3 regions of the Ralstonia condita genome follow, and region 3 is predicted to be linked to each of the others. Evidence: predicted binding sites of a transcription regulator. Region 3 holds the regulator's gene; each other region holds the start of a gene.

What was found. Region 3 encodes LexA, which represses DNA repair genes until DNA is damaged. Its sites were predicted from a motif close to ACTGTATNNNNATACAGT; they were not measured.
Region 1: recA (recombinase RecA) is a predicted target of LexA. The motif match lies at 1,991-2,008, and genes of this name have one in related genera.
Region 2: imuA (translesion DNA synthesis-associated protein ImuA) is a predicted target of LexA. The motif match lies at 2,337-2,354, and genes of this name have one in related genera.

The regions. Positions count from the first base shown of each region.
Region 1 covers NZ_CATYWO010000004.1:386,051-393,366, reverse strand. The annotation lists gene R2N03_RS15645 (sensor histidine kinase) at 1-1,194, opposite strand, end outside; gene R2N03_RS15640 (response regulator) at 1,187-1,891, opposite strand; gene recA (recombinase RecA) at 2,151-3,209, shown strand; gene recX (recombination regulator RecX) at 3,306-3,785, shown strand; gene R2N03_RS15625 (DUF2889 domain-containing protein) at 4,074-4,724, shown strand; gene sucC (ADP-forming succinate--CoA ligase subunit beta) at 4,790-5,956, shown strand; gene sucD (succinate--CoA ligase subunit alpha) at 6,045-6,926, shown strand; gene R2N03_RS15610 (TerC family protein) at 7,086-7,316, shown strand, end outside.
Region 2 covers NZ_CATYWO010000002.1:118,351-125,666, forward strand. The annotation lists gene R2N03_RS07055 (Y-family DNA polymerase) at 1-1,433, opposite strand, end outside; gene imuA (translesion DNA synthesis-associated protein ImuA) at 1,366-2,307, opposite strand; gene R2N03_RS07065 (hypothetical protein) at 2,561-2,962, opposite strand; gene R2N03_RS07070 (FAD:protein FMN transferase) at 3,245-4,246, opposite strand; gene R2N03_RS07075 (PepSY domain-containing protein) at 4,227-6,443, opposite strand; gene R2N03_RS07080 (DUF2271 domain-containing protein) at 6,452-6,919, opposite strand; gene R2N03_RS07085 (PepSY domain-containing protein) at 6,996-7,316, opposite strand, start outside.
Region 3 covers NZ_CATYWO010000011.1:37,727-45,042, reverse strand. The annotation lists gene R2N03_RS20580 (alkaline phosphatase family protein) at 1-297, shown strand, start outside; gene R2N03_RS20575 (hypothetical protein) at 242-958, shown strand; gene R2N03_RS20570 (nuclear transport factor 2 family protein) at 1,144-1,536, opposite strand; partial or broken gene R2N03_RS20565 (dipeptidase) at 1,635-1,904, shown strand; gene R2N03_RS20560 (cupin domain-containing protein) at 1,920-2,231, shown strand; gene R2N03_RS20555 (hypothetical protein) at 2,545-2,730, opposite strand; gene lexA (transcriptional repressor LexA) at 2,850-3,500, opposite strand; gene R2N03_RS20545 (ferredoxin--NADP reductase) at 3,755-4,531, shown strand; gene R2N03_RS20540 (asparaginase) at 4,673-5,665, shown strand; gene rpsF (30S ribosomal protein S6) at 5,759-6,127, shown strand; gene priB (primosomal replication protein N) at 6,169-6,495, shown strand; gene rpsR (30S ribosomal protein S18) at 6,508-6,786, shown strand; gene rplI (50S ribosomal protein L9) at 6,812-7,264, shown strand.

The DNA of each region.
Region 1 (7,316 bases), on a different contig from region 3:
CATCGTCGCATTGCCGGAGATCCTGACCGGAGCGCCGGGCTCCTCGAAACCGAGATCGATGTGTTTGGCCCATGCCTTCGAGAGCCAGTCGGCCACCACCTCGCGTGATAGCGCACAGATGTCCAGCGGCACCATGCCGTCGGTCGCGCCCATGTTCTCCATGCGCGCAAGCGAGAGCAGTTGCTTGACCAGGTGCGCGGTGCGATCCGAACTGTCGGCGATATGTGCGAGCGTGCGGCGCAATTCGTCAGGCGATTGCTCGCGCTGGGCGAGCTCGGCCTGCATGCGCAGACCTGCCAGCGGCGTCTTCATCTGGTGCGCGGCGTCGGCAATGAAACGCTTTTGCGTGTGCACCGATTGCTCCAGCCGCCCGAGCAGATCATTGAACGACGCCACCAGCGGGGTCAGCTCCTGCGGCGCGGCGCCTTCGTCGATGGGGCTGGTGTCTCCCGGGTTGCGCGCTCGGATGCGCTCCTGGATGGCATTGAGCGGCGCCAGACCCCGCGTGAGCCCGAACCACACCAGGATCACCGCCAGCGGCAGGATCACGAACTGCGGCAGGATCACGCCCTTGATGATTTCATTGGCCAGTTGCGCACGCTTGTCGAGCGTCTCGGCCACCTGCACCAGCGCGGGTTTGCCGGCGGCGCCGGGCTGCTGCACGTACGTGTAGGCAACGCGGATGTCCGCGCCATGGATACGTTCGTCGCGCAGCTGAACCAATCCGCCGGCACCCGCATCTTCCTCGGGAGGCAAGGGTAGGTCGCGGTCACCCGAGACGAACTCGCCATTGGTGCCGAGCACCTGGTAATAGATGTTGTCGGTTTCGTCCGCGCGCAGGATCTCGCGCGCCGAGATCGGCAATTGCAGCGTCACGCGACCGTTCACTTCGCGCAATTGCTGACTGAGCACGATGGCACTCGATTCCAGCGCGCGGTCGTAAGGCGCGTTTGCAATCGACTTGGCCACCAGGTAGGTCACAGCAATGCTCATCGGCCAGAGCAGCAGCAGGGGCGCCAGCATCCAGTCGAGAATCTCGCCGAAGAGCGAGCGCGCGACGGGCCGCGAGGCGTCGTCTTCCAAGTGGGGAAGGGTGTCAGCGAGGTCGCGGTCGTCAGCCGTGGGCGCGGTGCCGGGACGTTCCGGTCGCGGTGCCCGGGGGCGGCGCCAGGGCCAAGCCAGCCGATCAACCATGGGCGGCAGCCGGGGCCGTGGTGGCAGCGCGTTCCAGGCAATAGCCGAGCCCGCGGACGGTGGCAATGCGGATGCCATCCACCTCGATCTTCTTGCGAAGCCGATGGATATAGACCTCGATGGCGTTGTTGCTCACTTCCTCGCCCCAGCCGCATAAGTGGTCGACCAGCTGTTCCTTCGACACCAGCCGGCCCACGCGCGCGAGCAGAATCTCCAGCAGGCCGATTTCGCGAGCGGAGAGCTCGACCACCTGGTCATGGATATAGGCGATGCGCCCCACCTGGTCGAACGCCAGCGGACCATGCCGGACCAGCGTCGCGCCGCCGCCCGCGCCGCGCCGCACGAGTGCGCGCACGCGCGCCTCCAGCTCCGACAGGGCGAAGGGTTTGGCCATGTAATCGTCGGCGCCCAGGTCCAAGCCCTTGACGCGCTCTTCCACACTGTCTGCGGCGGTCAGGATCAGCACCGGCAGCATCGCCCCGCGCGAGCGCAGGCGCTTGAGCACCTCCAGCCCCGACATGCGCGGCAGGCCCACATCGAGGATCAGCAAGTCATAGGTTTGCGCTGTCTGGGCGGACAGCGCAGCGTCGGCGGCCGCGCCATCGGCGGCACGGTCGACGGCGTAGCCCGCCTGGCGCAGCGAACGGGTCAGCCCGTCGGCCAAGGTGGCGTCGTCTTCGGCAATCAGAATGCGCATGCGTGTCTCCCCGCGATGCTGGGGCGAGGTTTCTGTTTCGCCCATTCCGCCGCTACATGGTTTTTGCGCGACACGAAATCCGGGAGACTTGTCAAAACCACTGGTTTTTTATACAGTGTCTCGAATTCGCCGTGCTGTAGTCTTGGCGGCGCTAAAGTGATGAAACTGGGCTGGGATGTGCGGCCCGTTGTTGCAGACAACCGCTGGAATCGCAAGCCCTTGCGGCCAGTTTATACACCAATTTGCACGAAGGACGACCATGGAAGACGGCAAGAAGGCAGCCACGATGAGCGCGGAAAAGCAGAAAGCGCTGGCTGCCGCGCTCGCGCAGATCGAAAAGCAGTTCGGCAAGGGCTCGATCATGAAGATGGGCGACGCCGAGGTGGAGCCGGTCCAGGTCGTGTCGACGGGTTCGCTGGGGCTCGATGTGGCACTGGGCGTCGGTGGCCTCCCGCGCGGGCGGGTGATTGAAATCTACGGCCCGGAATCGTCAGGCAAGACCACGCTGACACTGCAAGTGGTTGCCGAGATGCAGAAGCTGGGCGGCACGTGCGCCTTCATCGACGCCGAACATGCCCTAGACGTCACGTATGCCGACAAGATTGGCGTGAGCGTGCCGGACCTGCTCATCTCTCAGCCGGACACGGGTGAACAGGCCCTGGAAATCGCCGATGCGCTGGTGCGCTCGGGCTCGGTCGACCTGATCGTCATCGACTCGGTGGCCGCGCTGGTGCCGAAAGCTGAAATTGAAGGCGAAATGGGCGACGCGTTGCCTGGCCTGCAGGCCCGTCTGATGAGCCAGGCGCTGCGCAAGCTGACCGGCACCATCAAGAAGACCAATTGCATGGTCATCTTCATCAACCAGATCCGCATGAAGATCGGCGTGATGTTCGGCTCGCCGGAAACCACCACCGGCGGCAACGCGCTCAAGTTCTACGCGTCGGTGCGCCTGGACATCCGTCGTATCGGCTCGATCAAGAAGGGCGACGACGTGGTTGGTAACGAAACCAAGGTCAAAGTCGTCAAGAACAAGGTGGCGCCGCCGTTCCGGGAAGCCATTTTCGACATTCTGTACGGCCAGGGTGTGTCCCGCGAGGGGGAAATCATCGACCTGGGTGTGGAAGCCAAGGTCGTCGAGAAGTCCGGTGCCTGGTACAGCTACGGCGGCGAGCGCATCGGCCAGGGGCGCGACAACTGCCGCGAGTACTTGCGTGAGAACCCCGACCTGGCTCGCGAGATCGAGAACAAGGTCCGCGAGGCGCTGGGCGTGACGCCGATGAGCGCCGTAGCGGTGGCCGAAGAAGTCGAAGGCGAGTAATTGGGCCGGCCGTCGGCGCAGATCGGCGGCTCTATCGAGATTGAATACGCCTGCCGTTCCCCAACGGCGGGCGTTTTTTCTTTTGGTGCTGAATCAATGCCATTGCCGCGTCAACCGTTATCGCTGAAGGCGCGTGCGCTGGGGTATCTCTCGCAGCGCGAGCACAGCCGGACGGAGCTTCGCCGCAAGCTGGCTCCGCATGCCGAGTCCGCTGAGGCGTTGGATGCGCTCCTGGACTGGCTGGAGCACGAAAACTGGCTTTCGAACGCTCGCTTTGCCGAAAGTGTGGTGCACCGTCGCGCGGGCCGCTACGGCACCGCCCGTCTGATGCAGGAGTTGAAATCCCACCAACTCGGCGCTGAGACACTCGACGAGGTCAAGGCGCAACTGCAAGACACCGAAGCCGCGCGGGCAAAGGCGTTGTGGGAAAAACGCTTCGGCTGCCCACCTGCCGATTTGGCCGAACGAGCAAAGCAGGTTCGCTTCATGATGGCGCGTGGCTTCTCTCGTTCTGTGGTGTCTCGCATCATCGCCGGCTCGGAAGAATTGCTGGATGGCGGTGACGAATCCAGCTGAATATCGGCGATCTCGCAACAATTGCCGATGACAATCGGCTTGGGTCTCGGTCTTTTCGGTTGTATCGATGGCGCTTGTTGCGACCACTCTGTCACCGCAATGCAGCATGCGACCCGGTTCGGTTGCGACGACGTGTTAAAATCCACGACTTTGATGCCGTCTTCTACTTCGGTGGCAAGACGATTGCGTTCGTGTTTAGCGGCTCATGCGCCGCTGCGCGCGTCCCGTAGGTGATGCACGAGATCCGTGTGCGCCTGCCTCCATCGGTCCTATCGGTCTGTCTGGTCCATGCCTTTGTCCACGCCCGTCCCGCGCGTCATGCGCCACCGCCGTGCCATCACGGTGGAGGCCTATTTGCGGGAAGACGGCCTGTGGGACATCGAAGCGCGCCTGACGGACACCAAGCCACGCGATATCCCGCTTGCCAGCGGGGGCGTTCGTCCACAGGGCGAACCTCTGCACGACCTGTGGCTGCGCGTGACCATCGATACCCGCATGAACATCGTGGAAGCTGAGGCGTGCTCTGATTGGGTGCCTTATCCCACACATTGCGACACCATCGGGCCGGCCTACCGCAAGCTCATCGGTTTGAATCTCATGAAAGGGTTCCGCAAGGCATCCCGTGAGAGACTCGGCGGCGTGGCGGGGTGTACGCACCTGACGGAGTTATGCGGCGTGCTGCCCACCGCGGCCATCCAAGCTTTCGCGGGCGACGTCTTCCCGGTGCGCGACAACTCGAACGATGTGCGACCGGTCGAGCCTGGCGAAACGCCGCCTTATCAACTCCACGGCTGTCACGCCCTGCATTTCGAGGGCGAAGTGGTCCGTAAGCATTACCCGCGCTGGTTTGCCTATCAGCCGCAACCTGAATCGCAAGCCAAGCCGCCAGCCAAGATCCTACCGCCAGTCACCGAGCCGTCGCCCGGGCCGTCGTCCTGACGAATCCGCGCCGCTCGCGTTTTCAACATTCATCACACTCACTCTGCCTAGCAAAGGAAACACGCATGAATATCCATGAGTACCAAGGCAAGGAAATCCTGCGCAAATACAATGTGCCGGTTCCGCGCGGCATTCCGGCCTTCTCGGTCGACGAGGCTATCAAGGCCGCAGAAACCCTGGGCGGCCCGGTGTGGGTCGTGAAGGCACAGATTCATGCGGGCGGCCGTGGCAAGGGCGGCGGCGTGAAGGTGGCCAAGAGCATGGAGCAGGTCAAGGAATACGCCAGCAGCATCCTGGGCATGACGCTGGTGACGCACCAGACCGGTCCGGAAGGCAAGCTGGTCAAGCGTCTGCTGATCGAAGAAGGCGCGGACATCAAGAAGGAACTGTACGTGTCGCTGGTGGTGGACCGTGTGTCGCAGCAGGTCGCGCTGATGGCCTCGAGCGAAGGCGGCATGGACATCGAAGAAGTCGCAGAATCGCACCCGGAAAAAATCCACACGCTGCTGATCGATCCGCAAGCCGGCCTGCAAGACGCCCAGGCTGACGACATCGCCCGCAAGATCGGCGTGCCCGACGCGAGCGTGCCGCAAGCCCGCCAAGCCCTGCAGGGCCTGTACAAGGCATTCTGGGAAACCGACGCTTCGCAAGCTGAAATCAACCCGCTGATCCTGACCGGCGACGGCAAGGTCATCGCGCTGGACGCCAAGTTCAACTTCGATTCGAACGCGCTGTTCCGTCACCCGGAAATCGTTGCCTACCGCGATCTGGATGAAGAAGACCCGGCCGAAATCGAAGCCTCGAAGTTCGACCTGGCTTACATCTCGCTCGACGGCAACATCGGTTGCCTGGTGAACGGCGCCGGCCTGGCCATGGCCACGATGGACACCATCAAGCTGTTCGGCGGCGAGCCGGCCAACTTCCTCGATGTGGGCGGCGGTGCCACCACTGAGAAGGTGACCGAAGCCTTCAAGCTGATGCTGAAGAACCCGGACGTGAAGGCCATCCTGGTCAACATCTTCGGCGGCATCATGCGTTGCGACGTGATCGCCGAAGGCGTGATCGCGGCGGCGAAGGCTGTGTCGCTGTCGGTGCCGCTGGTCGTGCGCATGAAGGGCACCAACGAAGACCTCGGCAAGAAGATGCTGGCTGACTCGGGTCTGCCCATCATTGCCGCAGACACGATGGCAGAGGCCGCCGAGAAGGTCGTGGCCGCAGCCGCCGGCAAGTAAGCCGCCCGCTGACCCAACCATACGCGAACGCGAGTTGCGCCCGCTGCTGAGTACGTCGGCGAGGCTCGCTGCATAAAAGGATTACAGCATGTCGATTCTGATCAACAAAGATACCAAGGTCATCACCCAGGGGATTACCGGCAAGACCGGCCAGTTCCACACCCGCGGCTGTCGCGATTACGCCAACGGCAAGAACTGCTTCGTCGCAGGCGTGAACCCGAAGAAGGCCGGCGAAGACTTCGAAGGCATTCCCATCTACGCAACCGTCAAGGACGCCAAGGCCCAGACCGGCGCGACCGTGTCGGTGATCTACGTGCCGCCCGCAGGCGCCGCTGACGCCATCTGGGAAGCTGTCGAAGCCGAACTTGACCTGGTGGTTTGCATCACCGAAGGCATCCCCGTGCGCGACATGATGATGGTCAAGGACAAGATGCGTAAGGCCGGTAGCAAGACGCTGCTGCTGGGCCCGAACTGCCCGGGCCTGATCACACCGGACGAAATCAAGATCGGCATCATGCCGGGCCACATCCACCGCAAGGGCCGCATCGGCGTGGTGTCGCGCTCTGGCACGCTGACGTACGAAGCCGTGGGTCAGCTGACCGCGCTGGGCCTGGGCCAATCGTCGGCAGTCGGTATCGGCGGCGACCCGATCAACGGTCTGAAGCACATCGACGTGATGAAGATGTTCAACGACGATCCGGAAACGGACGCCGTGGTCATGATCGGTGAGATCGGCGGTCCGGACGAAGCCAATGCGGCTTACTGGATCAAGGACAACATGAAGAAGCCGGTGGTTGGCTTCATCGCTGGCGTGACCGCGCCTCCGGGCAAGCGCATGGGCCACGCCGGCGCGCTGATCTCGGGCGGTGCCGACACCGCGCAAGCCAAGCTCGACATCATGGAAGCCTGCGGCATCAAGACCACCAAGAACCCGTCGGAAATGGCACGTCTGCTCAAGGCGATGCTGTAATCGGCAAGGTTTGAGGTTATGCGAGAACGGGAGGCCTGGCCTCCCGTTTTTGTTTGTGCGACACAATGTGGGCAATCCGGCATGTGCCGCAGGCACGGGATCGATATCTGCAAAACAGCAGTCCGTTGCTCCCACGACAAGACCAACTTCGGAACGTTCATGGCGCTTACGTCCAGCGCATTCTGGTTTGCCCTCGGCTCCATCATCCTGACCAACGTTGTGCTCTCCGGTGACAACGCGGTCGTCATCGCGCTGGCCGCGCGCAATTTGCCTACGCCGCAGCAGAGACGCGCGATTTTCTGGGGAAGCGCTGCCGCCATCGCGCTGCGCATTGTGCTGACCGTATTGGCTGTCAAGCTGCTGGCGCTGCCTTACCTGAAGACGGTTGGC
Region 2 (7,316 bases), on a different contig from region 3:
CAGCCGGACTCAATGCGCTCGGGCAGCGACACCAGCCGCAGCGGCCCGCGGTAATACGGATAGTGTTGACGCGTCAGCAGTGGAATGGGTTTCTCCAGCAGCCACAGCGGCCGCTCTGGCTGCTGCGCATGCCATTGCGTCAGTGCCTGGCGCGCCGCCGCACGGCCTTGCGTGGTGGTCGCGGCATTCACCTCGGCCCAATGGTTGGCGCGCTCGGGGCGATGGTCTGCGCAGGGCTGCGGATGGCGCACGTTGCCTGCCCCCAGCCGGGCGATGAGCGTATCGAGCAGGCGGGCTGCATCCTCGGCGCGACCACCCGGCTCGGGAAAGAGGGATTCAGTGGGCGGAGCAAGCGGCGTGGCATCGGTCACGGTCAGGCGCAGTTCAACCACCGGCGCGGTCAGCGTAAGCCGATGCATGCGCTCGTGCAGTACACGCGACAGGTGCAACAGCGTGCGAACGGGTTGCGCCAGCGCGATCTCCACCGGCGTGGAGGAAGCCGTATCCTCACTGCCCCGGCCGCGCCGGCGTTCATGCTCCAGCGTGAGGCGATACGTCTTGGCACCCAATTGATGCGCCGACAGCCAGCCCACCAGTTGCAGCAGCAATTGCTCCGATGCTGCCAGGACGCCTTCCGCACTATCAATGCGACCCGGCAGCTCCAGCGGCACATCAAAACGCAACGGTGCGGCAAACCACGTAAAGCTCTCGTGCCGATTGCCGTACGCCGCATCCAGCGTATCGACCAACAGCGGCCCGCAGCGGCGGCGCAGACCCCCACGCGGCAACGCACGCAAGTCAGCCAGCGTGCGGCACCCGAGGCCGTCAAGCCAATCTGGTCGTGTGAGGCGCGTTACGGCATCCACCGACAACCGATCGAGCAGAACCGACAAACGCTCCTGCCGCACGGCACGCCGCGCACAGCCTTGACGCATCGCCGTACGACGATGCCCGCGCGCTGGCGCTGGCCGCGCGCTGGCCAGCCACGCCGCTCCGCGTGCCGTCGGACCGGCGCCAAGCTGCGGCATCGCGCCCAGCCGGAGCGCGCAATACCTCACTGCCCGGCACAGCGCGCGATGGCCGCCGAACAGGCGCAAACTGGCCTCGACTTCCAGCAGCACAGTCCCTTCTTCCACCACATCCAACGTGACATGGGGCGTGAATGCCAATAGCGCGAGTGCCAGGGATTGCAGCAGCCGTCCCTCCGCCGCCAGATCACGATCGAGCTGCACGGCGTGGGGCACAAGCGCCTGTGCGCCCGCCCGCCGCAGGCCGGGACGCACCCCTTCACGCATCGCCAAACCATTGGCTGACACCACGCGCTCCTGCTCCAGCACCACGACTGGCAAGGGGAGCGCGGCCGGGTCAGACCACTGGGGTCGAAGCGCGTCGAGGGGCAGACGGGGCAGATGCACCGCGATCCAGAACGGCATGATCGGAGGCGTCCGACAAAGCATCGAACGCAGCGGAAGACGAAGAAGAGGACAGCACCGCCAGCAGTGCCGCAGTGGCCGGATCCATGGTGAAGGGCTCGGCGGGCTGCACCGGCAATGGACGCACAGCCGCTCGGCCAGCCCGCAGCGGATCGGCCAACGGCAACTGCAATGGCGACTCGCGCAGCGGCCCGCGCCGCTTGTGGAAGACGATGGACAGCGCATCGCCACCTGCCGGCGCCAGCCCCAGCCGCAACACCGCCGGCGAGGACTCACGCAGGGCCTGCGCCGGCCGGAATACCCAGATGGCGCTCTCACCTGACTGCGCCAGCACCTGCAGCCTGCGCAGTGCCCCCGGACGAACCTGGTTCAGCCAGATCAGGACGCCGCCAAAGGCCTGGCTGCGCACGATCTGCTCGGCCGCCCACAGCAGATCGGCCTGCATGTCGGCCCGTACCCAGACGATTTGTTCAGGCGAGAAATCCCAGCCCACCAGCCGCACCGCATTGGGCAGATACGGCGGCCCCACCAGGGCGATGCGCCTTGCACCTGCGCACAGCGTGGACAAAGCCGGACGGAGCAACCGGCATTCGCCGATACCCGGCTGCGGACACAGCAACTCGGTCAGCCCGCCGAGAGGCCAGCCGCCGCCGGGCAGCTCGGCATCCAGCGTGTCATAGCCGGTCGACAAGACGCGTCCACCGCCTCGCGCCAAGCTGCCCGCGCGCCACAGTGCCGGGTGCAGCGTTTCGGGTGCCGGCACGGCTCGGGCTTTTCGCGCGGCCAGACGTGGCTCGGACACCACCTGCCCAGCGGCGACGGGGTGTTCCGCCACACCTTCGGCGAAAGAAAGAGACGAGGACAGCGCAGACATGGGAGAGCCGCAAGGCAAGTCGGTGAAATACTGTATGGATATACAGTATCACAACTTTACGTCTGCAACGCTTCTTTTCCAAGGCAAGCTGCCCACGTACAAAAATGGTGTGATGTTCCTGGTGACCCAGCCCGTTTCCCGTGGAAAAAAGCAGCGTTACCAACAGGAGCGGGCGGGCCGCCAACGCTCAACGCGTGGGCGGGTGGGTCCCAACGACAAGGCTTCGGAAGGCCGCAACACGACGGTCTGGCCATCAACGCCCGACAGGTTGTCCGGTGGAGGCGTCACTGGGCCAGAAGATGTTCAGCGGCACCGCAATGCTGATATCGAACCCCGTGGTCTCGCCTTCCACAGGCGGCCCACCATCCAGTGCCCACGCCACCCAGTTCTTCAACCGGGCACAGACTTCAGCGCGGTCTGACGGCGGTAACTTCAGATAGGTCTGCACCATCGACGGTGTGAGCTGGAAGGACAGCGAATCAACCTGCTTGACTCCGTCTTGCATGCACACAGTCCACCACGCCTGCACGTCAAGGGCGAGCGCGCCGGCCAGGTCGAACTGCAATTCGGCGTTCTCCGGCAACGCATCGACGATTGCAGCATGCAACTCGTTGAACTGCGCGCCAAGCGCGCTATCGGAACCCGGCCCTGTCATTGCTGTCTCCTCCTTTTGCGCCTGCAGGTGTGCGGCACATCGCCATAAAACCAGCGTAGCCGCACAGCCACGAACCGCCTTGACGGGACGCAATGAGGTTCCCGCTTGCACTTGTCGGAAACCAAATGTGTCGCGACAAAAGGTTGCCGATATCCATCGCACCTCGCCACAACGTGGCGACGGCGGTGCGGAATGACGCACGCCAATGTCGAACGATCTGCTTGCCAGGACACAACGGCGCACCGGGCATCTGACGGGACGTTTCTTGCGAGGCAATCAACGTCATGTCCCTTGCAGCAGGTATTCCCCTGCCCCGCCATCGGCGAAGCAACCCGTCCCGACCGCCCTCAAGCCATCGCGCTCGCGCACAAGAAAAAGCGCATCCAACTGCTTGCGGCGCGCGAGTGCCACGCCATCCTCCTCGCCCAACACCATCAATGCCGTGGCGTATGCATCCGCGTCCATGCAACAGGATGCGAGCACCGTGACCGACGCAACCCCGTTGTTCAACGGCTGCCCCGTTCGGGGATCCATCGTGTGTGAAACACGCTGGCCATCGCATTCGCGCCAATGGCGATAATCCCCCGACGTCGCAATTGCGACATCGGTCATCTCAATGACGGAGAGGGGCTCCCTGCGTTCATCATCCGGTCGTTCGATAGCGATCGCCCAGCATGCATTCGATGGCTTGGTACCGCGCGCGCGCATCTCGCCATCGATGCCGACGAGCCAGGATTCAATGCCGTGGCGGTCCATGACGCGCCCCAGTTCGTCGACACCAAAGCCCTTGGCGATCCCGCACAGATCCAGTGCGAGCGGCGCGCGTTTGCGGGCACGGCCGCGCGTGGCGTCGACTTCAAGCAGCGCGCCGACGGGCGAGCGAGGCTGCGCGGGCAACGCCCCTGTGGCGCTCGGCGCATCGGCTTCACGTGGGCCGAAGCCCCAGCGGCTGACCACATCGCCCACGCCGACATTGAATGCGTTACCGCTCTCCTGGCCGATCTCGATCGCGCGTACCAGCACCATCGCAAGGTTGGCGGAAATCGGCACCCACACGTCAGGCTCGGCCAGATTCAGCCGGGTGAGATCGGAAGTGGCCTTCCAGTTGGACATTTCCTGATCGACGGCCTGCACCGCGCGATCGAGCGCCGCTGCAAGGCGGGCGCGATCAAGGTCGGGACCGGCATAGCACTGCGCGCTGTAGCGCGTCCCCATGGTCTCGCCGTTCAACGTGTAACGGCAGCGCGCGCGCCCACCCTGACGCTCAATAGACGTCTTCGACATAGGAACCCTTCAACTTCAAGTCATTGACCGTCACACCCGACCCGGCAAGAATGCGCTCCCAGGCCGTTGCAACGCCCCTTGCCATCTCCCGGCCGCCACACACCATGACGTGCGCACCTCGCGCAACAAGGTTGCGCAGCGCGGCCGCATCGGCAAGCAAGCGCTCCTGCACGTAGGTCTTTTCACTCGGGCTCGACAATGCAGTGGTCAACGCGGTCAACTGCTGCTTGCCGACGAGTTCGGCGAGTTCCTTGTCATACAGAAACGCATCGCCGGATCGCCGTGCGCCAAAGTACAGGTGCATCGGCCTTTCGGCTGCGTTGTGCCGAATGAAACCAACGAACGGACCGACACCGGTTCCAGCGCCAATCAAAATGACCGGCGCCGTGCCCGCGGCTGGCCGGAAGCTCGGGTTCGGGCGGATGAACGCCTCGACGACGTCACCTGGCGCAAGGCTGGTCAGGTAACCCGAACACACCCCTTGCGGATGCTTGCGCACGCAAATCTCGACCAAGCCGTCGCTCGACGCGCTGGCAAGCGAATAGAAGCGCGGCACGGCATCGCCCGGCGGCACAAAGCCAACCAGATCGCCAGGTTCGAATGACGGCAGGCGACGGCCTACCAGGCGTTTCCATGAAGACCCGCCGTTCCCGTCGCGCACGAAGCGCAATACCGAGGTGAATGCATCGGCCTGCTCGCCATAGTCCTTGCGCTCGACCAGGCGCAGTGCGAAGGTGCACGGCAACGAAGGCTGGTAGTCCACAGCGAGCTCGGTACCGAGCACGGCGCCCAGTTGCCCGGCCCACTTCCTGAAGGTGCTCTCGGATTGACGATCGACGCACTCGATGTCTACCAACGCACGCATGCCTTTCTCGCGTAACGCGCCATGCACCTGCCGCGCGAATCCGCAAAACTGCGGGAACTGCCGATCGCCGAAACCGAGCACGGCAAAGGCCATTGGCGCAGAGATCTCCAGGCGTGCCAGCTTGCGCAGAAAGTGCGCGGCGTTGGCGGGTGCCGCGCCATCGCCATAGGTGGAGGTCAACACGATGAGGCGCTTGGCATTCGTATAGCGCGACGCCATATCGTTCATGGCCGCCATGTGCACCCGAAAATTGGCTTGTGTCAGGGCCCGATGCAGGGCCGTGGCAAACGCCCATGTTGTGTTCCCCTCGCTACCGACAAGAAGGACGGTATCCGCCTGGCGCGGGTTCGCATTAGCGGAGACTTTCGGCATCGCGCGGCGACGCAATGCCCACAGCCACACGCCGCTGATTGCCAGCACGGGCACCGATGCACTCGAGACACCAAGCAGCAGTGCCAGCCACCACAGCCCGTCTCCCGTATGCAGCATGTACACGGTTTCTTGGAACTGCTGCCACGCGTCATGTTTTCGCCATGCAAGGGACACTCCGGTGGACGCATCCACATAACCCGCGCCCTGCGCTGTTGTCAGCGCATAGACGTCGCGCGGATTCTGCGGGTCCGGAAAGGTCAGCTCGCGCAATGCGGCAACATCCACGCCCTTGAGCGCAGCGAGTTGACTGACAGGCGCAGGCGCGGAGGCGCTCACCGACGCCGGGTAGGCGGGTTCTGCCGAGCCACCCTCGGGGAGTACGCCGAACGTCGTCAGCGACATTGCCGCACCAGTCAGCGCCGACAGCGTCAGCCCGACCAGTGCGACACGCGCGATCTCGTTGTGCACACGCTGCAAGCCGCTGCCGCGGATGCGTCCGAAGAGGTGAGCCATGCCGCCCATGCGCCGCGCCAGCAGCGCCAGGCCCGAGACGCTCAACAGCAGCATGAGGATCGCGCCTGTGCCTGCGGCTACGCGGCCCACATCGCCCAGCAACAACTTGCGATGCAGGTTGGTCACCCAACGCATGGCGGCCGACGTTGTGTATGGTCCGATGGCCGCTCCGGTCGAAGGCTGGATGCGCTGTGCGGCGGGCCCGTCGGCCGCCGTGTAATACGCGACGATCATGCCGGATGGCTTGCGGGCGATCCGTTCGACTTCAGGAATGTTCGCCTTGACGCGCGATGCAAGCATCGCGACATCGAGACTGCCGGAAGGCGTCCGCACGGCGGCCGCGCGGTCGATGGCAGGTTTGACCGACAGCACCACGCCTGAGAGTGCCATGACCGTCAGGACAATCGCGGCAATCAGTCCGGACAAAGAATGCAGCTTGCGAAGCATGATGGCACTCAAAGCAGGTAGCGAAACGATTTCACATAACCGCGGCCTTTGACGGGTTTGGCCGCGCCAGACGTCGTCAATGGGACAACCACCTCGGACGGGTTTTCGTTCATCTTCTCGACAGCCGTATCGATGTGAATCTCATAGCCGGCATCGATCAGCGTATCGGCGACATCCAGCGTTGCGCGCAGCGTTCTGCCTGCCCCGACGCTCGCCCCGGTGATGCCATCGAGCTTCGCCCTGCCGCCCGAGAGTCGAGACCAATCGCGCAGATGCTTGTAGTACTTAGCCTTGTCGCCGGCCATCCAGAGCGTTCCCTGGTACCGGCCCGCGCGATCGGTCACATACATGACCACGTAAGCGCCGTCGCCGCCGTAGTTGCTCAGTTGCGTCTCAAATGTCACCTGGCGCGCTGACGCGATCGACGGCAGCGTGAAGGCGCCAGCCAGCGCCGCAATAGGAAGCGCATATTTCACTTTCATGATCTGTCCTCTGGAATATTGATGGGATGGTGGTCGTGATGACACCGAATGGCATCCGATCGCACGGACACTATTGAATCTGCACCTGCGGCTTTGACCCTGGCTTGACAATGCCGCCAGCGGGTACCTGCCCGCTTGGCCTGGCGGGGTCCGTCGCCTTCGCGCGGTCATCGTCGCGATCTCCGCGCGCACGTCCGCTGCCGTCGTCGGTCTTGATTCGAATGATCGTGAGCGTGGCGGGGTCGACCTTCGCCTTGAAGCGGCGGCCATCGCGATCGACGCCACGGATTTCGTAGCAGCCGTCGTCCGTCCTGATCTTGCTGACGCTCCAGCCTTGCGACTTGGCGAGCGTATCGATCGCCTTGACAGGTTTCCACTCGGCGAGCGGAAC
Region 3 (7,316 bases):
GCACCGACGGTCGCTTATCTGCTGGGCCTGTCAATGCCTCAGGCGGATGGCCGCATCATCAACGAGGCGCTGCTAAATCCGGCAAGCCCGACTGCGCCGAGCGTCAAGGCGTCGACGGTGAATCCTGTCTCGCCCGCAACCGGCCTGAGCTTCGAGGTGCCGACCGATCCGACCGGCGCGACCAAGGATGCCGCATTGACCCAGGGCAGCTACACCATCAATCTGGCCGTGAAGGATCTGAGTGTTGACGGCAAGACCTACCGGTACTTTGACTATGCCAAGGCCGTCCGTCAGTAAAGCTTGCGGCTGGGCGGCAGGCGCGGCGCTGGTGTGCGCGGTATTGGCACCGGCAGTCGCGGCTGAACGCCCGGCGGCGACGTTCGAGTCGGTCTTCCAGTCGGGGCGCGAGCCTGCAGCGCTGTTTTATCGGGTCACGTTCGCAGGCGTCGACGGCGAGCACACGCTGCAGGTCTGGCGCGATAGGCAGGTGCGCCTTCGGCGCAAGACCGATGACGCTCTTGATACGTACGTCGTTCGGAATGCTGCCGACCCACTCGAATACCGCATGACGGTGGTGGACTATCGAAAGCGGATCACCACGCAGATTGACCGCAACAACTTGATTCGCCTTGGCCACTTCAGCGACTGGTTCGACCTGGCCCACGGTCTACGTCATCCGATCGGCGCGTACCGTCTTGCTCCGACCAGCGCGCCCGCCGGAGCGCCGGCGCCAGCGTCGACATGCCGTTGGTACGTGCTCTCGCAAGGTGACAGCACGCATCGGATCTGCTGGAGCGCACGTGAACATTTGCCGATGGTGATCTGGTCGGATGCCAAGACGTCCGCTGTCTGGCGTGTGACGCAGGTCGAGCACGGGCCGATCGCGGATGAGGTCTTCGTCCTTCATGACGCGGGCTTCGTGCGCAACGATGCCAACGCCGATATTGATGGCGATTAAGGGAGGCAAACGGTAAGCGATGAACGAAGACGGTCTGGCGGCGCATTGTTGAAAACGCGGCAGCAGTTCTGGCGTAGGGTTTTGGGTTTCCTTCTCGGTGCGCCGCGTTTGCGTCCCGCTGGACACATCACGCTCTTAGAAACTAAGGCCGCCTCGGTGGGCTTTTTCGCGTCGATGTTGGCCGCTTATGCGTCGGCTACGACAGTTCCCTGGTGGTACACGATCTTCCAGCCATCCGCCGTCCGTCGCCAGAGCGTCGCCCGGCGCGTGGTGCGATTCGATTGCACCAGCGTGTACGTCAGCAGGTAGTTGTCGGGCGCGATCTCCTGGCAACGGAAATCGCGGGTTTGCCAGAAGTCTTCACCGATGTGGCCGTGTCTGGCGTTGAGTACGCCAAGTACGTAGGTGCGACTGTAGCGTTGGCCCGAGGCGCCGATTTCCCAGAAATCGTCCGTCGTCATGCGCTCGAAATCTTCACGGCGCGTGCCGAATTCCGGGCGGTGGAAGATCGGCTCGCGCCTGCGCAGGTCTTCCAGCACATCGAGCAGGGCTACAGGAGTGTCCAAGCACGGTTCCATGTCGAGGGCCTTCGGGGGAAAAGTTCAGGATAACGCGGATTCTGGCGTTCTCGGCGTTGTCGCGCCGCACAATGCGCACCCCGCGCTCCGCCCTTATCATGGCGCGCGATCCGAAGGCGGCGTGGCAGTCGACGCTGCTCGGCATGGATGGCGAGATGACCGCCCCGGATGCCAAACCGGTGCCCACCGCAAGCAGCACGACCGCCAAGCTCATACCAGACGCCATCAATTTCGGCTCCGCCATGCCCGGCAAAAAAGGACACCGCGCATCACGCCAACGAGTACCAGAAAGTGGCGGATCTCGATCTGGATATGCCGATGTTCACCGGGATGCTGCGCGTGCCGGTAACCTGCAGTCGATGCAGTAAGCCCAAGAGGCCATCATGAAGATCATTCGCGCCAAGTCGTTTCGCGCCGAGCGTGCCTGGGGCGCGCTTGACATCGCCAACATGGGCGGGATCACCACGCGTCTGCACTGGACAGACCAGCCCTATCGTTGGCACGTCAACGATGGCGAGGAGGTCTTCGTGGTGCTCGATGGAATCGTCGATATGCATTACCGCGAAGCCGGGGGCGAGAAAGTCGCGGTGCTGGAACCTGGCGACATCTTCTTTGCCGGCCGGGGCTGTGAGCACGTTGCTCATCCAAGGGGCGAGGCGAGGATACTCGTCGTCGAGACCGAGGGAAGCATCTAGCCTGGCGCGCGAGCAAAAAAAAGCCCGCAGTCAGCGGGCTTCGAATTCAGCGATCTCAATTGCCCCTGAGGGCACTAGCAATACTACTGTCACGCCCATCAAACAAAATCCGGGTAAACGTCCGTATCGCTGACGTGCCGCCCAACGGTGTGGCCCAACGGCAACATTCGCCCAAAAAACAGCCCGCTCAAGTGGCGGGCCGAAAATCAGTTGAAGAAAGCCCTGTCCTCAGGGCACGGCCAGTGTATGAAATCAGTTGCGGCGGCAGCATTGGGGTATGCCCTGATCGGCGCCGCAGCATGATGCAAACCGTTCAACAGCTCTCGGCGCCTGCTGTACGCGAGGCGGCCGGAATCGCATCCAGCATGCGGCAGATGGCTGCCATGCTGCCGACCATCGTGCGGCGTTGTTCTCCCTGATAAATGCGCACGCCCTGCGTTTGTCGAAAGGGCACCGGATGCACCGGGCGGCGGTGGGAAGACATCGATCCGAGTCGCATGGCAGACCTCGTAGGTTCGGATGGAAAAACGGGCGGCAAGACTCCGCCCTGGCGAGCCGTGGGCTCGCCTCCAGGTTGGATGAAACAGCGAAAGATTTGGCGCGGCGTGTCGCGCAGGCTTACGGGGCGGCAGGCCGGATCAGACCGACGGCCAGCCCCTCCAGATGAAACTCATCGCGGTCGAGGTCCACGTGGATTGGCTGGAAGTCTGGGTTTTCGGCAATCAGCTCGACATGGCGGCCCTTGCGCTGGAAGCGCTTGACCGTGACGTCATCCCCTACGCGCGCGACGACGATCTTGCCGTTGGCCGCCTCGGTGGCGCGCTGCACAGCGAGCAGGTCACCATCCAGGATGCCGGCATCACGCATGCTCATGCCGCGCACTTTCAGCAGGAAATCAGGCTGCGCCGAGAACAGGGATGGATCGACCTGGTACTGACGGTCGATGTGTTCGGCAGCAAGAATCGGGCTGCCTGCGGCGACTCTGCCCACGAGTGGCAGCGTCAGTTGCATCAATCCCATCGACGGAAGCGAGAACTGATGCTGCGCGGCATCGCCCGTCGTGCGCAATCGGATGCCGCGTGAAGCGCCTGGCGTGAGTTCGATCACGCCCTTGCGTGCGAGGGCGCGCAAGTGTTCTTCTGCCGCATTGGGCGACGAGAAACCGAACTCCGCGGCAATCTCGGCGCGCGTGGGCGGAAATCCCGTCCGCTGGATCGTCTGGCGAATCAGGTCGAAAATCTGCTGCTGGCGGGCGGTGAGATTGGCCATCGACGTACTGTATATTTGAACAGGTGCTGTGATTTTATACAGTGACGCGGGAAGCGCAAGTGATTTCGTTGCGACTTGTTGTGGAGCACGCGAATCCGGGGCGGGTGGTGCGGCTGATCCAAGTCAAAACCCATGCGCTGGTTAGAAGCTTATGCTGAATCCATGCAGGCGCGGCTGCGGCGAATCGCATAAAATCAAGGCCTTGTCTGCATATTGCACCGCCACAAAGCTTCATTTGCCGGCCGAACGTCACCATGTCCGCTTTCAATCAAGAGACCGTTCTGAGCGTCCATCACTGGAACGACTCGTTGTTCAGCTTCAAGACCACGCGCGATCAGGCGCTGCGCTTTCATAACGGGCACTTCGTCATGCTCGGCCTGGAGGTGGAGGGTAAGCCGCTAATGCGCGCCTACAGCATCGCCAGCCCAAACTATGAAGAACACCTGGAATTCTTCAGCATCAAGGTCCAGAACGGTCCGCTGACATCGCGCCTGCAGCACTTGAAGGTGGGCGACAAGGTGCTGGTCAGCAAGAAGCCGGTTGGCACGCTGGTGCTGGACGATCTGTTGCCCGGCAAGAATCTGTACCTGTTCGGGACCGGCACTGGCTTGGCACCGTTCATGAGCATCATCCAGGACCCAGAAACCTATGAGCGGTTCGAGAAGGTGGTTCTGCTGCACGGTGTGCGCCAGGTGAGCGAGCTCGCCTATGCCGATTTCATCACCAGCGAGTTGCCCAATAACGAGTTCTTCGGCGATCAGGTCCGCGAAAAGCTGATCTACTACCCGACCGTTACGCGCGAGCCGTTCCGCAACATGGGTCGCCTGACTGACCTCGTCGACAGTGGCAAACTGTTCCAGGACATCGGTCTGGCGCCGCTTGACCCGGCGGTCGATCGCGCCATGATCTGCGGCAGCCCGGCGATGCTCGACGATACCTGCAAGCTGCTGGATGCCCGTGGCTTCAAGATTTCGCCGCGCATGGGCGAGGCTGGCGACTACGTCATCGAACGCGCCTTCGTCGAGAAGTAACCCGTTGAGTTTTCGCCACGAACGCCGGCCTGTGTGCCGGCGTTTTGTTTGTGCGACCGAGGGGCGAGGGCAAATCCGCGTCGGCAAGGGAGGAGCGCGCGGCTACAATGCGCGGCTTCCTCATCATGGATGACTGCAACGATGTCTTTGCCTACCATCGCCATCCTTGCCACCGGCGGCACGATTGCCGGATCGGCCGACGACGCAGCTTCCGCGGCTCGCTACCGCGCTGGAGCCGTGCCCATCGATCAATTGCTTGCCGCCAGCAAGCTCGGACTGGAGCGCATTGCTGATGTCCGCGCCGAGCAGGTCGCGCAGATCGACAGCAAGGACCTGACTTTCGACGTCTGGGAAAAGCTGGTCTCCCGCATCCGGCACTGGATCGATGTGGAGCGCGTTGACGGTGTAGTGGTCACGCACGGCACCGATACGCTCGAAGAGACCGCCATGCTGCTGCACCTGACGCAGCACGGCGATACGCCGATTGTGCTGACCGCGGCGATGCGGCCATCGACGTCACTGTCGGCAGACGGCCCGTTGAACCTGCTGAATGCCGTGCGGCTGGCGGCGAACCCCGGGGCGCGAGGGCGTGGCGTACTCGTTGCGCTGAACCAGCGTGTGCACGCGGCGCGCGACGTGCAGAAGGGGCATACCTTCGCAGTGGAAGCCTTTGTCTCGCCGGACAATGGCCCGGTGGGGTTCGTCCTGGATGCGCAGGTGCAGTTGCAGCGCACGCCCCAGCATCTCGCTTCCACCGATGTGTTGCCTATGCCGCCGGTCGGGCGGTGGCCGTGGGTGGAGGTGCTGGCCAGCTACGTGCAGCCTGATCCAAGGCTGGTCGACGCGCTGGTCGCGGCTGGCGTGAACGGTTTGGTAATTGCCGCGACCGGCGCGGGTTCCATTCACTCAAACCTGGAGGCGGCGCTCAGTCGGGCGAGCCAACGGGATGTTCTTGTGCTGCGTTCGACACGTACGGGCGCCGGCATGGTGCCCTCGCAAGCCAGCGCACAGGGCTGGGCGTCCACCGGCACACTCAATCCTTTCAAGGCGCGCGTGCTGTTAATGCTGCTGATTGCAGCGGGGCGTGTCGAGCCGGGTATGGCTTTCCTCCAGCAAGTCATTGATCGATATTGAAAAAATCCTGCCGGTCTGCGTATAATGGCAGGCTAACCAACCTTGCTGCACCGGAGTGTGACGCCCGGGCGGCTTAATCCACAAGGAGCGTCAATGCGTCATTACGAAATCGTATTCATCGTCCATCCGGACCAGAGCGAGCAAGTGCCCGCGATGATCGAGCGCTACAAGAGCACGGTCACCACGCAAGGCGGCCAAGTGCACCGCGTCGAGGACTGGGGCCGTCGTCAACTGGCCTACATGATCCAGAAGCTGGCCAAGGCTCACTACGTTTGCATGAACATCGAATGCGGCAAGGAAACCCTGGCCGAGCTCGAGCACGCGTTCAAGTTCAACGACGCCGTGCTGCGTCACCTCATCGTTCAGACCAAGAAGGCTGAAACGGCGCCGTCGCCGATGATGAAGGAAGTCGCACGCGAAGAGGCCAAGAAGGCCGCCGCTCAGACCGAACAGGCCGCCTGATGCCGCGTGGTGCTGCGCAAGCCTGATCGCGCATCGCCAGCATGAACGAAACCCACGGGGACAACGCCATCAACCGCCTGCAGCTCGTCGCCACTCTGGTCGAGCGCGAGGTGATGCGATACACCCCAGCCGGCGTGCCGATCGTCAACTGTCTGCTGACATACAGCGGGCAGGTGGTCGAAGCGCAGACGGTGCGACAGATCGAGTTTTCGATGGAAGCACTGGCAGCCGGCAAGATGGCTTCCGTTCTGGATCGCATCGCTCCAGGCACCGTCCTGGATTGCGTGGGATTCCTGGCTCGCAAGCACCGCAGCAGCAAGGCGCTGGTCTTTCACATCTCCGGATGTAACGTATTCGTAAAGGATTGAATCATGGCATTCATGAACAAGAAGCAGCGCGACGCGAAGAACAAGAAGCGCTTCCAGCAGCAAAACCCGTTGTTTAAGCGCAAGAAGTTCTGCCGCTTCACCGTGGCCGGCGTTGAGCAGATCGACTACAAGGATCTGGACACGCTCAAGGACTTCATCGGCGAGAACGGCAAGATCACCCCGGCCCGCCTGACCGGTACGCGTTCGATCTACCAGCGTCAGCTCGATACGGCCATCAAGCGTGCCCGTTTCCTGGCGCTGATGCCGTACACCGACCAGCACAAGCACTAATCGACGCGGATAAGGAGAACACACAATGCAAATTATTCTGCTCGAGAAGGTCGTCAACCTGGGCAACCTGGGCGACGTGGTGCGCGTGAAGGATGGTTACGCTCGTAACTTCCTGATCCCGAACAAGCAAGCCCGCCGTGCCACGGATTCCGCCATCAAGGAATTCGAAGCCCGCCGCGCTGAGCTGGAAAAGCTGGCAGCTGAAAAGCTGGCTGCCGCGCAAGCCGAAGGCGAGAAGCTGAATGGCCTGACGCTGCAGCTGTCGCAGAAGGCTGGTGTGGACGGTCGCCTGTTCGGCTCCGTCACCAACCACGACATTGCCGCTGCGCTGAACGCACAAGGCTTCAAGGTCGAGAAGGCGCAAGTGCGTCTGCCGAACGGTCCGCTGAAGACCGTGGGCGACCATCCGGTTGTCGTGTCGCTGCACACCGATGTGGCCGTCGACGTGACCGTGTCGGTGCTGGGCGAGACTGTCTAAGCACGTACGCCGTACCTCGCAACGGCTGGGGAAACCGGTCGAGGCGAGTCAA